One region of the Streptosporangium sp. NPDC051022 genome, then DNA from elsewhere that is predicted to be linked to it. Evidence: predicted binding sites of a transcription regulator. Region 1 holds the regulator's gene; each other region holds the start of a gene.
The links. The regulator LexA, encoded in region 1, represses DNA repair genes until DNA is damaged. The targets are predictions, from matches to a motif close to TCGAACANNTGTTCGA.
Positions count from the first base shown of each region.

Region 2: ruvC (crossover junction endodeoxyribonuclease RuvC) is a predicted target of LexA. The motif match lies at 1,391-1,406, and genes of this name have one in related genera.
Region 3: recA (recombinase RecA) is a predicted target of LexA. The motif match lies at 2,486-2,501, and genes of this name have one in related genera.

Region 1 covers NZ_JBFBCF010000019.1:70,603-74,635, forward strand. Annotated here, with positions in the region: gene nrdR (transcriptional regulator NrdR) at 1-392, opposite strand, end outside; gene AB0N02_RS27780 (LysM peptidoglycan-binding domain-containing protein) at 690-950, opposite strand; gene lexA (transcriptional repressor LexA) at 1,584-2,294, shown strand; gene AB0N02_RS27790 (hypothetical protein) at 2,611-3,132, opposite strand; gene AB0N02_RS27795 (transposase) at 3,281-4,033, shown strand, end outside.
Region 2 covers NZ_JBFBCF010000027.1:112,955-116,987, forward strand. Annotated here, with positions in the region: gene AB0N02_RS34370 (GNAT family N-acetyltransferase) at 177-1,334, shown strand; gene ruvC (crossover junction endodeoxyribonuclease RuvC) at 1,439-2,026, shown strand; gene ruvA (Holliday junction branch migration protein RuvA) at 2,023-2,643, shown strand; gene ruvB (Holliday junction branch migration DNA helicase RuvB) at 2,807-3,865, shown strand.
Region 3 covers NZ_JBFBCF010000007.1:195,124-199,156, forward strand. Annotated here, with positions in the region: gene recX (recombination regulator RecX) at 1-394, opposite strand, end outside; gene recA (recombinase RecA) at 1,284-2,378, opposite strand; gene AB0N02_RS15455 (hypothetical protein) at 2,661-2,930, shown strand; gene AB0N02_RS15460 (PLP-dependent aminotransferase family protein) at 3,648-4,033, shown strand, end outside.

The sequences.
Region 1 (4,033 bases):
AAGCCCCGGTAGACGGAGGCGAACCGCAGATAGGCCACCTCGTCGAGCTCACGGAGCGGTCCCAGGATCGCCAGCCCGACCTCGTGGGCCGCGATCTCCGCCGATCCTGTGGCGCGGATGCTCTCCTCGACCCGCTGTCCGAGCTGAGCCAGCGAGTCCTCGCTGACCGGGCGTCCCTGGCACGCTCGCCGGACACCGGCGATCACTTTGTCCCTGAAGAACGGCTCGGTCACCCCGCTGCGTTTGCTCACCATGAGCAACACCGTCTCCTGCGTGGTGAACCTGCGCCCGCATTCCGGACATGTCCGCCTGCGGCGGATGGCACCGCCGTCCTCCGTCGATCGGCTGTCGATGACCCGCGTGTCAGGATGACGACAGAACGGACAGTGCACGCGCGTCGCCTCCTTGACTTGCCTAGCGGCTCACCTTTCCCTTGTTACTCCACTTGCTCCGCGGTCTCAGCGAGGGACGCTCGCGCACGCCCCTCGAATGGTCGAGATGCGGTAATAGGAACACAATCTATGGTGGAGAAGAATGATGAAGCCACTAGATGTTGTGGTCCAACCGTAGGAGCGTCGGCCCATGAACGCAAGTTGGGAAGACCCCGGGAGACGAAGTCGCTGATCAGCGCGCCACACCGGCGGCAGTCGGGCGTGTCGCCTCCCGGGGCGGCCTGTCCGGGGGTCCGGTCAGCGGACGGGGTCACCGGGAAGGTAGAGCCGGGCACCGGGCCGGATCACGGAGTCGGGCAGATCGTTGAGGTCCATTATCAGCCGGACCGCCGAGGCGGCGTCACGCTCCGTCGTCATGGCCTCCGCGATCCCCCAGAGCGTGTCACCTCCGCGCACCACGACCCACGGCAGCCCCTCGCGGTCGCGAGGCTCGAGCGCGGAGGCCCCGTCGATGCGGGCGCCGACCCACAGGGCCCCGAGGGTGAGGAGCGTGAGCATCGCGATCACCACGACCCTCCCCCTCCGGGTGAGCCGGATCGGCGGGGCGGACCGCCGCGCCCCCTTCTGGGAGCCCGCTCCCGCCGGCCTTCCCGACCTCCTTACGCCGCCCCTCCCGGCCGGCCTCCCCGCAGGACCGCCCCCGGCCCTCCCCGGAGAGCCTCCCGCCGTCCTCACGGCGGCCCCTCTCGCCACTTTCCCCACGGGTCTCCCCGGGGCCCTCCGCACAGCCCCTCCCGCGACCTCACGCCGGGCAGCGGGCACCCTCCCGGCCACCCCCTCGGTCATCCGCCCGGCCGCCCACACGGCGGTCCCCGCGGCCGCCTCCCCGCTCGCCGCCCCAGCCGTCGCCCCGGTCACCCCGGTCACCCCGGCCATCTTGGTCGTCTTGGTCGTCTTGGTCGTCGTCTTGGTCGCCTTCACGCTGCCCCCGCCCCCTCGACCTGGCCGAACACATGTCGAAGAAAGATCGGCGAATCGAACACGATGTCGATCGAACTCCCGTACGATGTTGTACACCACGCCGCCGCCGATTTCGAGGACGCTTCGAACAATTGTTTGAGTATGATCTTCGGCGAGGGTACGGTCGCTGTGTGCGACGTAAGCAATACAGACCGGGAGCGAGGAGACCGCATGAGCGAGCATGACGAGAACGGTTCGGCCGTCAGCGACCTGGCGGTGCGCAGGCGTGACTCCCTTGGCCTCACCCCCAGGCAGCGCAAGATCCTTGAGGTGATCCGCGACTCGGTGCAGCAGCGCGGCTACCCGCCGTCCATGCGGGAGATCGGCGAGGCGGTGCAGCTCACCAGCACCTCCAGCGTGTCGCACCAGTTGACGGCTTTGCAGCGCAAGGGCTACCTCCGCCGTGATCCGCACCGTCCCCGCGCGCTGGAGGTGCGCCTGCCCGGCGAGCCGGTGCTGTGGGTGGATCCCGACGCCAACGCCGACGAGACCTCCGTCAGCCGCCCGACCGCGGCCTATGTGCCGCTCGTCGGCCGGATCGCGGCCGGCGGGCCGATCCTCGCCGAGGAGAGCGTCGAAGACGTCTTCGCCCTGCCCAAGCAGCTGGTCGGCGAGGGAACGCTCTTCCTGCTCCAGGTGACCGGCGACTCCATGATCGAGGCCGCGATCGCCGACGGCGACTGGGTGGTCGTCCGCCAGCAGCCGGTGGCCGACAACGGCGACGTGGTCGCCGCGATGATCGACGGTGAGGCCACGGTCAAGACCTTCAAGCGCAAGGACGGCCACGTCTGGCTGGTCCCCCACAACGCGAACTACGACCCCATCCCCGGCGACGAGGCCACCGTCCTGGGCAAGGTCGTGGCGGTGCTGCGCAAGCTCTGAGATCGGCGGCGGTGGCCTCGAGACGACTCACCGCAGGAGCGGTCCCATAACAGGGGACCGCTCCTCAGTTGTTTCCGTACCCCTGCGGCCTCACTGAGGATCTCCTATCTCGGCATCTTGTATCTTCCGCCTCGCTCAGAAGACCTCACCCCGATCCGGAACGTGAAAGACCCGGCCTCAAGAGGATTTCGGGGAGGTACAGCTCCAGCACCCTGACCAGCCCTGGGCTATCCGGCTTTTTCTCCTGCGATGCTGTACAGCCGAACCCCACTTGCCCTCGGAATCCGGCTTCACAGTCCACAGGAAAAAACCAGACCTACTCCTCTTCGTCATCCTCCGGCCCGCCGGTTCGGTTGCGCTGGATGAACTCGAGCACTTCGAAGGCCCTGTGCTGGAGATCCAGCCACTCCTCCGGCGAGCCGAGAAGTGGCGGAAACGACACTCTATTGCCCAGCTCTTCAAGGTTCTCCAGCGAACGTCTCGCGCCACCCAGCCATTCGTGCAGACGCTTGCGCTCCTCGACGATCAACTGCCCCGTGGACATCTCTGTCTGGACAGGGAGCACTACAGGATCAATGTCAGCCTCAGCCTCATCGTCAGCACCACCACGGATGAAGAGAGGGATTTCCGGCGGCACATCCGTCTGCCCGGTCATCCTCTGAGCACGTTCTGGGTCGGAGGCGAAGACGACATCCGCCGAATTGCGGGCCAGTGCTCCGGCTTTCAGACCGGGGGTGAAGGCCCGCATGGAAGGACCGCCGAGCCCGGGCGTGCCCTGAGCTGAACGGTTCCGCTGCTCGATGCACCGGCGCAGGATACTGATCGAAGCGCTACCCACCGATCCGGCGAATCCAGGTGAGGTCCGGTGAATATCCGATGCCGGGACTTCGTCATGAAGACCAAAGGGGCATGCAGGGCAAAAGCATCATGCCTACCGGTTTTAGCGTTTCCGTAGTGCGACCATCACCCAAAGCTAGGATCATGGCGTGCAGCTGCGGTACAACTTCCGTCTCTACCCGAGCGCCGGTCAGCGCGAGTCGCTGGCGCGGGCGTTCGGGTGCGCGCGGGTGGTGTTCAACGACGGGCTGCGCATGAGGCAGGACGCCCGCGATGCCGGGTTGCCGTACATCTCGGATGGGGACCTGTCCAAGCGGGTCATCACGCAGGCCAAAAAGACCCCGAAGCGGGCGTGGCTCGGCGAGGTGTCGGCGGTGATTCTGCAGCAGGCACTCGCCGACCTGAACACCGCGTTCAGGAACTTCTTCGCCTCGGTCACCGGCAGGCGCAAGGGCCGCGGGGTCGCCCCACCCCGGTTCCGCTCCCGTAAGGACAACCGGCAGTCGATCCGATTCACGAAGAACGCCTGCTTTGCGATCACGGCGGGCGGGAGGCTGCGTCTGCCGAAGATCGGGGACGTTCCGGTTCGCTGGTCGCGCCCGCTGCCGTCCGATCCGTCATCGGTGACGGTGGTCAAGGACGCTTGCGGCCGGTACTTCGCGTCGTTCGTGGTCGAGACCTCAGCCGAGCCGTTGCCCGAGACGCCGGACGAGGTAGGCATCGACCTGGGACGCACTCACTTCGCGGTGCTGTCCGACGGCCGGAAGATCGGCGATCCGCGTTTCCTGCGCCGCGCGGCCAAGAAGCTCCGCAAGGCGCAGCAGGCGCTGAGCCGCAAGCAGAAGGGCTCGGCGAACCGTAAGAAGGCCGTCGTCAGGGTCGCCAGGGCGCACGCCCGGGTG
Region 2 (4,033 bases), on a different contig from region 1:
ACGCCTCTTCCGCGTCCGCGCCGATCGCCGCAGTCCAGGCCGCTCGGCCCCGCGTCATGCCCGCCTCCGGCCGCCGCCCCGCCCGGGCGGTCCGCCGCCCTCGCGCACGGTCCCACGTCCGGCGCCCGCGGAACGCGATTCGCCTTCTCCGTGCCCACTGCCTAGGTTGTGGGATCGTGGAGCTACGCGATTTGACGGTCGACGATCTCGACGCGGTGACGGACAACCGCACACGCGCCTTCGGGCCCGTCTCCGAAGCCGACCAGGAGGCCTGGATCAGGCTGGTGACCCCGATGCTCGGCGAGGGGAGATACCTCGGCCTCTTCGACGGCCCCCGCCTGGTCGCGACGAGCCGGATCCACGACTTCACCCAGTGGTGGCACGGCAGGCGGATGTCCATGGGCGGCGTCGCCTCGGTCACCGTCGCCCCCGAGGACCGCGGGCGCGGCGCCGGGCGCACGATCGTGCGGGCCGCCCTCGACCGCTGCGCCCACCTGGGACACCCGGTCTCGGCCCTGTATCCGGCGACCACCCGCATCTACCGCTCGCTGGGCTGGGAGCACGCGGGCGCCATGCACCGCGCCGTCCTGCCCGCGGAGGCCCTGCGCTCCATCAGGCGGACCGAGCGGGTCGAGGTGCGCCGGATGGGACCCGGCGACGCCTCCGAGGTGATCTCGGTCCTCCACGAGGTCAACGCCGCCACCCGCGCCTGCGGCCCCGTCTGCTGGAACACCGCCACCTGGGAGGCGCGCCTGGCGGCCGGGGACGACTTCCTGTATCTCGCCAAGGACGGCCTCGTCGTCTACCGCTGGCGGGGCCGCGACATCGAGGTCTCCACCCTCGTGGCGAGCTCGGAGGCCACCGCCAGGACGCTGTGGTCGCTGGTGGGCTCCTCCGCCTCGATCGCCAAGTCGGTCCACGCGGTCGTCGCCCCCGACGACCCGGTCTTCTGGCTGATCGGCGACCGTCCCAGGGACGAGGTCGGCCAGACCCGCTGGATGTTCCGTGTCGTCGATCTGGCAGCCGCCGTCTCCCGGCGCGGTTTCCCCCCTGGGGTCACCCTCGACACCGTGCTCCAGGTGGACGATCCCCAGCGGCCCGCGAACTCCGGCCCCTGGAACCTGACCGTCTCCGGGGGAGCGGCGACGGCCCAGCCCGCGGGGGCCCTGCCCGCCGCCCGGCCCGTCCTCACCGCGGGCGGCTTCTCCGCGCTGTTCGCCGGGGTCCCCACCACCACCCTCCGGCGAGCGGGGATGCTCACCGGGACCGCGGAGGGCGACGCCGCCCTTGACGCGGCCTTCCAGGCCACGCCCCACATGCTCGACTACTTCTGAGGGCGGCGGCGCCGGGTAACCGTGCGTCGGGCGCGCGCAGGCGGTAGAGTCTGGCACCGAACAGATGTTCGGCGAGCGGAGGCGTGCCGGTGCGATTGCCCGAGCTGCGGGTGATGGGGGTCGACCCGGGGCTGACCCGGTGCGGGGTCGGCGCGGTCGAGGGACGGCCGGGAGCACCGCTGACCCTGGTCAAGGTCGGGGTCGTGCGCACCTCGGTCGACGACGAGATCGGCGCCAGGCTCGTGGCCATCGAGGCCGGCATCGAGAGCTGGCTCGACGAGGTCGAGCCGGACGCCGTCGCCGTCGAGCGGGTCTTCGCCCAGCACAACCTCAGGACCGTGATGGGGACCGCGCAGGCCTCGGCCGTGGCGATCCTGTGCGCCTCGCGCCGGGGGCTGCCGGTGGCGCTGCACACGCCCTCCGAGGTCAAGGCCGCGATCACCGGCAGCGGTACGGCCGACAAGCGGCAGGTGGGCACCATGGTGACCCGGCTGCTGCGGCTGGCGGAGATGCCCAAGCCGGCCGACGCCGCCGACGCGCTCGCGCTCGCGATCTGCCACGTGTGGCGCGGCGGGGCGCACAACCGGCTGGCCGAGGCGGCCGCCAGGGCCGGCGCCGCTCCCACGACGAGCGCCGCCGCCTACTTCCGGGGCCGCGGCAGGGCCGGATACACGAGAGGAAGCACGAAGTGATCGCCTCGGTGCGAGGACGGGTGGCCGCGATCGCGCCTGACGGGGCGGTGGTCGAGGTCGGCGGGATCGGCGTGCTGGTGCACTGCACACCGGGCACGCTGGCGGCGCTGCGGGTGGGGGAGGAGGCCCGGCTGGCCACCTCCCTCGTCGTCCGCGAGGACTCGCTGACGCTGTTCGGCTTCGGCGGCGACGACGAGCGCATGATCTTCGAGATGCTGCAGACGGCCAACGGGGTCGGCCCCAAGGTCGCCCTGGCGATGCTCGCCGTGCACACGCCCAACGCGCTGCGGATGGCCGTGGCGAGCGCGGACGTCAAGGCGCTGACCAGGGTTCCCGGGGTGGGCCCCAAGGGCGCCCAGCGGATCATCGTCGATCTCAAGGACCGGCTCGGCACGCCGGAGGAGGCCGTCAGCGCCGCGCTCGACGGCGGTGCGGTCGTGTCCCCCTGGCGTGACCAGGTGCACTCCGGCCTGGTCGGCCTGGGCTACTCGGCCCGGGACGCCGACGAGGCGGTCGCCGCCGTCGCCCCCCAGGCCGACGCCGAGATCGCGCAGGGCCGCGCACCGCAGGTGGCGGCGCTGCTCAAGGCCGCGCTGCGCGCGCTGAGCGTCCGATGACGGGAGACCTCACGGCCGGAGGGCGGATCGCCGGTGGCACGGGCCGCCCGTCCGGCGGGGCCGCGAGCCCCGCGGCGAGGGGGCGGACCCGGGAGCGGCGCGGCGGTCCCGGAAGGAGCGAGACCACCCGTACGGGTGCCCGAGTGAGCGAAGGTGAACCGGCGTGAGTTCCGAGCGGGATCTGGTGTCGCCGGAGGCCGAGGGCGACGAGCGGCTGATCGAGGCGGCGCTGCGCCCCAAACGGCTTGAGGAGTTCATCGGCCAGGCACGCGTCCGCGAGCAGCTGTCACTGGTCCTGCACAGCGCGCTGCGACGCAACCGGCCTCCGGACCACGTGCTGATGAGCGGTGCTCCGGGGCTGGGCAAGACGACGCTCTCCATGATCATCGCCACCGAGCTGTCCGTGCCGCTCCGGATCACCTCGGGACCGGCCCTGGAGCGGGCGGGCGATCTCGCGGCGATCCTGTCGACGCTCTCCGAGGGAGAGGTTCTCTTCATCGACGAGATCCACCGGATGGCCCGGCCGGCGGAGGAGATGCTCTATCTCGCGATGGAGGACTTCCGCGTCGACGTCGTGGTCGGCAAGGGGCCGGGGGCGACCGCGATCCCGCTGGAGGTCGCGCCGTTCACCCTGGTCGGCGCCACCACCAGGGCCGGGCTGCTGCCCGCGCCGCTGCGCGACCGGTTCGGCTTCGTCGCCCACATGGACTTCTACGACGCCGCGGAGCTGGAGCAGGTGCTGCACCGCTCCGCCAGGCTGCTCGGACTGCGGCTTCCCGGCGACGCCGCGCGCGAGGTCGCCGGGCGTTCCCGGGGCACGCCCCGCATCGCCAACCGGCTGCTGCGCCGGGTGCGCGACTTCGCCGAGGTGCGGGCCGACGGGGTGATCGACAGGGACGTCGCCTCGGCGGCGCTGAACCTCTACGAGGTCGACGCCGAAGGACTCGACCGGCTCGACCGGGCCGTTCTCGGCGCGCTGCTGCGCAAGTTCGGCGGCGGCCCGGTCGGCCTGTCCACGCTGGCGGTCGCGGTGGGGGAGGAACCGGAGACGGTCGAGGTCGTCGCCGAGCCCTTCCTGGTGCGCCAGGGGCTGCTGGCCCGTACCCCCCGGGGGCGCGTCGCGACCGCCGCCGCCTGGGTCCACCTCGGCCTGACGCCGCCTCCCGACGCGTTCGGCGCCTCGATGATGCCCGATCTTGGGGATGACTCAGAGCGATCCTGACGTTGGGTTACGGTGACAAGCCGCGCGGGGTTGATCACGGATCGGTGACAACCGTATCGAAATGGGAACTTCCCCGCGCGCCAGAACGTGACCTCGTTGCCGCACTCCTAACAGCTCGCCTAAACTCCCAGGCTTGGCTGGCTGTGTAGGCTGACGTGTCTGAGCGGC
Region 3 (4,033 bases), on a different contig from region 1:
ACAGTTTCCTCTCCACCAGCCTGCGCGCCGTCTCCGCCTCCTGCTCGGGGTCGAGCTGCTCCACCGCCTCCTTGACGATGTCCTCGTCCACTCCCCGGTGGCGGAGCTCCGAGGCGAGCGCCTTGCGGGCGAGCCCCCGCCCGGCGTGGCGAGAGCTCACCCACACGGCGGCGAACGCCTCGTCATCGATGAGGCCGACCTCGGAGAAGCGCTCCAGTACGGCATCGGCCGCCTCCTGCGGCACCTCACGCTTGCGCAGCGCCTCCGCGAGCTGGGCCCGGGTGCGCGGCGCCATGGTCAGCAGCCGAAGGCAGATCGCCCGTGCCACCGCCTGCGGATCGGCATCGGGTCCCCGGCTCGCCGGAGAACCCTCGACCGGCCCGTCCGGCGGCATCCCACGCCCTTCCCTGGACCGTCCGGCCCGCCGGGCCCCACGAGCTTCCCCGACCGGGGTGTCCCCGCCCCACGCGGCGCCGTCCCCATCGTCGCCTCGACCGGTCTCGTCCCGACCTGCGCCGTCTCGGCTTCGCCTCCCCCAAGTCCCCCTGTCCCGGCTTCGCCTGCCCCGTGGGCCGCTGTCTCGACAGTCCTTGTCCTGATCGCCGCCGCCCCATGCGCCACTGTCTCGCCCGGCATCGTCGTCCCGGCTCTGCCGGTTCCAAGGACCGCCGTCTCTACCGGCTTCGTCCCAGGCATCCCCGTCCTGGTTTCGCCGGTTCCAAGGACCGCCCTCCTGACGGGCCCCGCCCCAAGCGTCCCCGCCCTGGCTTCGCCGGTTCCAAGGGTCGCCGTCTCGGCTGTCCCCGTCCGGGGCGCCTCTGCCCGGGGCAGCTCCACCTTGGGCATCCCAGGTATCCGGAGATCCCTGGGCGTCCCGGCCATCCCGGAACCCCTCGCCGGAGCGGCGCCTCTCCCCTGACCGCTCCTCCTCACCGGCTCGGAGGCCCTCCCCTGCCCGAGACCTGCGCGCGGCCCACGTCTCCGCGTCGGGCCAGGCTCCCCCGCCGGGCCGGACGCTCTCACTGCGGCGGTCTCCCGCCTCACGCGCGAAGCCGTCGCCCGCCTCCGGCGAGAAGCGGGCCTCCTCGTCCGCGCCGAAGGCGTCCCCGGCCCCCCGCCGATCACGGCTCGAACGCCGCGACCGGTCGCTTCCTCTCCCGGAAGCTCGTCCGGCCGCCCTGGAGGACGCGGCCTGCGACACGTCGGGCCAGGCACCCCAGTCTCGCGATCCGGCCTCGTCGGCCGGATCGGAATCAGGCCCCCTCGTCATCGGTCAACCCGGATCAGACGTCGCCCGGCTTGGGGGTCGATGCCTTGGAACCACGCCCCGAGCCGGCAGCGGCGACGACCGGAGCGGGCGGCGGGGTGGCCGGGCTGTCCAGGCGAGGACCGACGCCGAGCTTCTCCTTGATCTTCTTCTCGATCTCGTTGGCCATGTCGGGGTGGTTCTTCAGGAAGTTACGGGCGTTCTCCTTGCCCTGACCGAGCTGGTCGCCCTCGTAGGTGTACCAAGCGCCGGACTTGCGGACGAAGCCGTGCTCGACACCCATGTCGATCAGGCCGCCCTCACGGGAGATGCCGACCCCGTAGAGGATGTCGAAGTCGGCCACGCGGAACGGCGGGGCCATCTTGTTCTTGACGACCTTCACGCGGGTGCGGTTGCCCACCGCCTCGGTGCCGTCCTTCAGCGTCTCGATGCGGCGGATGTCGAGGCGGACCGAGGCGTAGAACTTCAGCGCCTTTCCACCGGTCGTGGTCTCGGGCGAGCCGAACATGACACCGATCTTCTCGCGGAGCTGGTTGATGAAGATCGCGGTGGTGCCGGTGCTGTTGAGCGCGCCCGCGACCTTGCGCAGGGCCTGGGACATCAGACGGGCCTGAAGGCCGACGTGGCTGTCGCCCATCTCGCCCTCGATCTCGGCCTTGGGCACCAGCGCCGCGACCGAGTCGATGACCAGCAGGTCGACGGCGCCGGACCGGATCAGCATGTCGGCGATCTCCAGCGCCTGCTCACCGGTGTCGGGCTGGGAGACGAGCAGCGCGTCGGTGTCGACACCGAGCTTCTTGGCGTATTCGGGGTCGAGAGCGTGCTCGGCGTCGATGAAGGCGGCGATGCCGCCGGCCCGCTGGGCGTTGGCCACCGCGTGCAGCGCGACGGTGGTCTTACCGGAGGACTCCGGACCGTAGATCTCGACGATGCGGCCACGCGGGAATCCGCCGATGCCGAGGGCGATGTCGAGTGCGATGGAACTCGTCGGAATCACTTCGATGGGCGCGCGGGTCTCGTCACCGAGGCGCATGACGGAGCCCTTGCCGAACTGCCGCTCGATCTGAGCGAGGGCGGTCTCGAGCGCCTTCTCGCGGTCGTTAGCTGCCATGGGAGCCCCCTGGAGGGTCGCGGGTTGAATCGGTTGCCAGAAAGCTACGGGGTGCCACCGACATTTTCCGGAGAGCACGCCGAGGAGTGACGGCGCGTCCAATATAGCCGAACGATTGTTCGATCGTGGCTGAACGGCATCACACGCGCCGTCGGCCTCCCTGGCCGCGAGAGCCTTCGGGACCCCATCCGGAAGGCGACATTTCCGGGCGTTCCCCCGCGCATGTTGTCACCGGGCCACCTCGAGGTGATCCTGAAGGCAAACGACCCCGAGGTGTCCGACGTGACCAGCACGTTCAGCCAGCAACGCCTGACCTACCTTGGGTCCCTGTCCGCCGAACTGTCGGAGCGGGGACTGGCCAGCCGCATGGTCGGAGGCGACAACCCGGTGCTGTGGGTGTGGCACCCCGACAGTCACAGACAGACGATCGTCTTCGCCAGCCCCGTCAAGGAGGGCTGGGTCTTCCTGTGGTCGCCGGACGGACAGGAGAGCGCGGGAGACTTCCGGCGCGCGGCCGACTCGCTCAGGCGGCTGTTGCAGGACTCCGCCTAAGACATGTCTCCCAGATCGGACGGTGATCGTCGATCGGCCCTGGAACCGGCCTGGGCGCCCCGGCGATCGGAACCGCTTCCGGCCCGGGCGCGCCGACGGCCGAACCGAGAAGGTTCGGGCGCGCCGACGGCTGGACCGAGGGGTGAGGGGCGTGGCGACCGGACGACGAGGGAGGCCACCGGCCACAAGCGCCCGAGCCCGGGACGCGCCAGGTGTCGCGAGAACAACGGGAGCGCGGCGACCGAACCGACGGGGGAAGGCCGTCGGCACAGGAGAGCGACAAGAGGCGCCGGTGAGGGGTGACGGTCCCGACGTCACCTCTCACCGGCGACGGAACGAACGGCGACCGCCTCCACCGGAAACGGGGCCTCGGCCGCCCCGCGGAAACGGAGGGCCTCGACCGTCCCGCACGAACCCGGCGCCCCCACCGTCTCCACCGCCCGTCGCCGGAGCGCGCGCCGTCGGTCGCGCGCCCGGCGGGCTTCGCCGCCGGTCACGACCGGGGGGACGACGGCGCCCTCCGGCGGGAAGACTCGACGGACGCCTGGTCCGGGCCGTCGCGGGTGTCCGTTCCGTAACGCGGCACCACCGCGGCCGGGAACGCGGCCTCGGCCGGGGAAACCAGAAGATTGGCCATCTTCCCAGTCCATTTCCGTTGCTCACGCCGTCCAGTCTTGGCATCGTGGAAGCAAGTGGACAGATCCAATAGAGGGTCGAATGGATCGGATTTCTACCGAACGTGATTTCGTCGCGCTCCTCGGAGACTGGACGTCGGGGCGGGGCGCTCTCTACCGGAAGCTAGCGGGCGCGCTGAGCGAGGCCGTGGAGGAGGGCGCGCTGCTCCCCGGCGACCGGTTGCCCTCCGAGCGCGGGCTCGCCGAGGCGCTCCGGGTGAGCAGGGCCACCGTGGTGGCGGCCTACGAGGAGCTGCGCGGCACCGGTCTGCTGGTGAGCCGTCAGGGAAGCGGCACCAGGATCGCGCGGGACGTCAGGGTCCGCAGGCCCACGGTCGACGGGCGCGTCCCCGGAGGCACCGCCATGACGATCTTCCAGCGGCTCATCGACGGTCCCGGGGAGCTGATCTCCGTCGCGGTGGCGGCGGG